DNA from 2 places in the Exiguobacterium sp. FD-YE-25-4 genome. Region 1 is predicted to be linked to the other one. Evidence: riboswitches for the same ligand, from Rfam matches in the RefSeq annotation. Region 1 holds a riboswitch; the other holds the start of a gene.
What was found. A riboswitch is a leader RNA that binds a small molecule or an ion and turns the genes downstream of it on or off. The one in region 1 is predicted to bind S-adenosylmethionine.
Positions count from the first base shown of each region.

Region 2: it holds a riboswitch for S-adenosylmethionine, as region 1 does, so the genes downstream of both, AC13H5_RS13660 (2,3-diketo-5-methylthiopentyl-1-phosphate enolase) here and metK (methionine adenosyltransferase) in region 1, are expected to answer to the same signal.

Region 1 is NZ_CM168041.1:1,967,605-1,969,808, reverse strand. Features, by position in the region: gene pckA (phosphoenolpyruvate carboxykinase (ATP)) at 1-669, opposite strand, end outside; SAM riboswitch class I at 984-1,103, shown strand; gene metK (methionine adenosyltransferase) at 1,234-2,204, shown strand, end outside.
Region 2 is NZ_CM168041.1:2,666,814-2,669,017, reverse strand. Features, by position in the region: gene AC13H5_RS13665 (2-hydroxy-3-keto-5-methylthiopentenyl-1-phosphate phosphatase) at 1-174, opposite strand, end outside; gene AC13H5_RS13660 (2,3-diketo-5-methylthiopentyl-1-phosphate enolase) at 171-1,328, opposite strand; SAM riboswitch class I at 1,399-1,500, opposite strand; SAM riboswitch class I at 1,706-1,808, shown strand; gene mtnK (S-methyl-5-thioribose kinase) at 1,890-2,204, shown strand, end outside.

The DNA.
Region 1 (2,204 bases):
CTCGCCGGCGTCCGATACGTTCGCCGAGCAATGCATCGACAAGACATGCTGTTCCGGTAACAGGAAGTTCATGACTGAAAAAATCGATTTTTTAATTTCGCCGCCGTATTCTGTTCCCCCGATCAGAATGGTCCGTTTGGCGAATGAGACGAGAATGAACGTTTCGGAGTTCGTCCCGTCGACTTCCGGATCGGCCTTATAGCTCGGTGCATAGATGACCGTGAACGGATCAAAGGCACCTTGTGTCGGCCATTCGCGCAAGAACAACTGTTTCGCGAACAAGTTGTGCCACGCGTATTCTGTGATGGCCCGCACTGGAAGCGTATAATGCTCGTCAGCCCCGGCAGACGCCTCGAGATAATAGAGCTTGTCTTTCGTCTCGAGATGCGTGAGCACTTTATCGAGCAGTGCCGTGAACTTCTCTTCTGCGATCGGTTGGTTGACCGGACCCCAGTCTACTAAATGATTGCTGACTTCATCTTGCACGACGAATTTGTCTTTCGGTGACCGTCCTGTGAATTTACCTGTACTGACCGATAAAGCCCCGTCTTTCGTCAGTACGCCTTCCCCGTTGCGAATGGCTTCTTCCACCAATTCTGGAACCGTTAAGTTCCGCATCATGTCGGCACCTTTAATTAATTCTTCGATTTTCAGGAGCGTTGTCGCCATCCTGAATCCCACCTTTCCCCTAAATAGATGTGGATGAAATCCGCATACTTCCGCGTTTGATTAGTATGACGTTTTTATTATATGTGACATACTAATCAAAAACAAGCCTTTTTTACCCTTTAAAGTAAGCGCTTTCTTACACTGTCATTCTAACATATTCTGTACCAGGTCATAGTACAAAATCGAAAACCGACAAAAAAATGTTTGATATTTCACAAACATAACTATTGCGAGTTCGTGAAAAGTTTTACGAATTCAGTCGATACGCTTGACAGAACGGGGTGTCATTTATATGATGGTCTTCGTAACGGATACTCTTATTCTGAGCGGTGGAGGGAACAAGGCCCTACGAAGCCCAGCAACCGTCCGATTTGTCATTGTTATTCGGAAAAGGTGCTATCCTGAAGCGAAGCGCAAGCTTCGAACGATAAGAGGGTAAGGAAGAACGATTCAACCTTTCCCATTGAACATGGCGAAAGGTTTTTTTCATTACCGTCCCAAAGCAACGCGTAAGGGGAACGAGTACCGTCCACACATCACCCTTATTATAGGAGGTTTTTCGAAATGGCAAACTTGAACCGTCGACTTTTCACTTCGGAGTCCGTCACGGAAGGACATCCGGATAAAATTTGTGACCAAATCTCAGATGCGATTTTGGATGCGATTTTAGCTGAAGATCCAAACGCCCGCGTTGCGGCTGAGACATCTGTCACGACAGGTCTCGTGCTCGTAGCAGGTGAGATCACAACATCAACTTACGTGGATATCCCGAAAGTTGTTCGTGAAACAGTTCGTGAGATCGGCTACACACGTGCAAAATATGGTTTTGATGCAGAGACTTGTGCTGTCCTCACATCGATTGATGAGCAATCGGTAGACATCGCCCAAGGTGTCGACCAAGCGCTTGAAGCTCGTGAAGGACAAATGACTGAAGAAGAAATCGATGCGATCGGCGCTGGTGACCAAGGTCTCATGTTCGGTTACGCAACAAAAGAGACACCAGAACTCATGCCGCTCCCGATTTCACTCGCGCACAAATTGTCACGTCGTTTGGCAGAAGTTCGTAAGAACGGCACGCTCGCTTACCTTCGTCCTGATGGTAAGACACAAGTGACGGTCGAATACGACGAAGCGAACAACCCGGTTCGCATCGACACAATCGTCATCTCGACGCAACACGCCGAAGACATCACACTCGAACAAATCCAAGCTGATTTGAAAGAGCACGTCATCGACGCGGTCATCCCGTCTGAACTTATCGACGCGGATACAAAATACTTCATCAACCCGACTGGCCGTTTCGTCATCGGTGGACCACAAGGGGATGCAGGCCTTACAGGACGTAAAATCATCGTCGATACGTACGGTGGTTACGCTCGCCACGGCGGCGGCGCGTTCTCAGGTAAAGATCCAACCAAAGTTGACCGTTCAGCGGCGTACGCGGCTCGTTACGTAGCGAAAAACCTCGTTGCAGCGGGACTTGCTGACAAAGCAGAAGTTCAACTTGCTTACGCGATCGGCGTTGCCCACCCGGT
Region 2 (2,204 bases), 700 kb from region 1:
GCTCGGCAACAGTCGAAACATTTGACCGACCCCGGATCGGATGGAAATCCGTTGCTCGAGGACCGCGTCTTTCAACTCGACCCAAGCCGGCGGGGCGAACGCCTTCATCAACGCGATGATATTGTCTTCCGCCGTAATCGTCCCGTCAAAGTCGCAGAGGATATGGGCCGTCATCGTGACGCCCACGCCTTCAACGCGGTATCGAGCTCGTCCGTCTGCCCTTCGGTTTGACCGAGTACGTGAGCGATGGCTTGTCGGAACGCACGAGCCCCGGCGGCTGCACCGTCCGGATGACCGTGAATGCCACCGCCGGCGTTGATGACGACATCCGTCCCGAAGTCCCGAATGATATCGGCGACGAGTCCCGGATGAATCCCCGCGGACGGGACCGGCAAAATCGGCTTCGACCAATGTGGTTCGGCACTCTGGTCACGAATCACGAACGTCTCGTCGCGCGGTGTCGCAAGTGAGCCGTACGGTGACGGGAAGAGCGTCAAATCGGCCCCGGCGAGGCGAGGGAGTTTACCGAGCAAAAGCGAATGACTGATTGATCCGGTCAAGGCGCCGGCAAAGGCCGGATGTGCCAAGATCGGGACGTGGATATCCGGATCGTTCGCGAGTTCGCGCAGTGCGTCGAGACCGTACGTATAGACGTTGAACAGGAGCGCCGTCGCACCGGCCTCGATGAGACGGAGCGCCTGGTCACGCAGACCGAACACGGGGCCGCTCAGCGTGATGGCGTACAGGACGCGTTTCCCGGTCGCCTCGAAGTGGGCTTGAATGACGTCCGCTCCGATCCGGGCCCGTTCAAGCGACGGGGTGAGCGGGTTGTCGTATAAAATCTCGTCGTCTTTGACGATATCGATGCCACCGGCGAACTGATCGCGGAGTTGCTGCTCGAGAAACGCGAGGTCACGGCCGATGACGCCTTTGAAGATGCTCATGACGAGCGGGCGATCCTGAACGCCGAGCAACTCACGAATCCCGTCGACACCGAACTTGGCGCCTTTGAAATCAGAGGCGAGCGTCTCCGGCAACGTCAAATCGATTAATCGGACCGAATCATCGAGGGACAGTTTCCCGAACGTCGTCGTCAAGATGGATGAAAAGTCAGGGCTGACATTATGTAACGGATAGCGGATCGTGAAGCGGCTCGTCGTGTCCGTATGTGTGGTTGATACGACCTCACCTCGGAACGCCTGTAACTGCTCTTGCTCTAAGTGAGGCAAGTCCGTCCATGTGCCGACGGTCAACTCGAGGGCGATCTTGTTGGCGACGGTCGCGACCGCGTCCGTCCGTTTGATTTCATATGTGGCAGTGATACTCATATGGTTCCTCCTTCCAGGCAAACAAAAATGACCCCATGCCGAGGCAAGAGGTCATCATAAAAAAAATGAACTCTTATCTCTCAGCTTACGCTGCAAGAATTAGCACCGTGCCATCTCTGGTCGGTTGCTGCGACATCATCGGGCTTGTCCCTCCGTCTGCTCTTGATAAGAATGTGATTTGAAGTTGTGAAATTTAATTGAATTTTTGCACAGAATCGTCACATCGTCAATTCCTTTTTTTCCAAAAAAAATATTTTGGAAAGTTGTTTCCATATATGCACAAAAAAAGACGAAGTTGCATCGGGAAATTGCCGTTGACAATCGTGACGTCGAGTCCGTAATATTCAGCACATAAGTTCACCGAATCGAATAAACCACTCTTATCGCGAGTTGGCAGAGGGAATTGGCCCGATGACGCCGCAGCAACCGACCACTAGGCACGGTGCTACATCCACCAGACGAATGTCTGACAGATGAGAGGAACAACCAGTTTGGCTGTGCCTCTTTCTCGCGGAGAAAGGGGCTTTTTTTGTGGGCAACGTACAGGAAGGGGAAAACATTATGTCATATCAACCATTTACAGAACAGACCGTCGTCGAGCATGTGAAAACGTTGGGGTTAATCGAAGACGGAGGCATCACGCATTGCGAGGAGATTGGGGACGGCAATTTGAACCTCGTTTTCCGCATCCGACAAGGCGAAACGAGTCTCATCGTCAAACAAGCGCTCCCATATGCGAAAGTCGTCGGCGAAAGTTGGCCGCTCACACTTGAACGGGCGTGGATCGAGCAGTTGGCGTTGCGCGAATTCGCCAACGTCGTCCCTCGTTTCGTGCCAGTCGTGCTTGGCAGTGACCGCCCGCTCGCCTACACGATT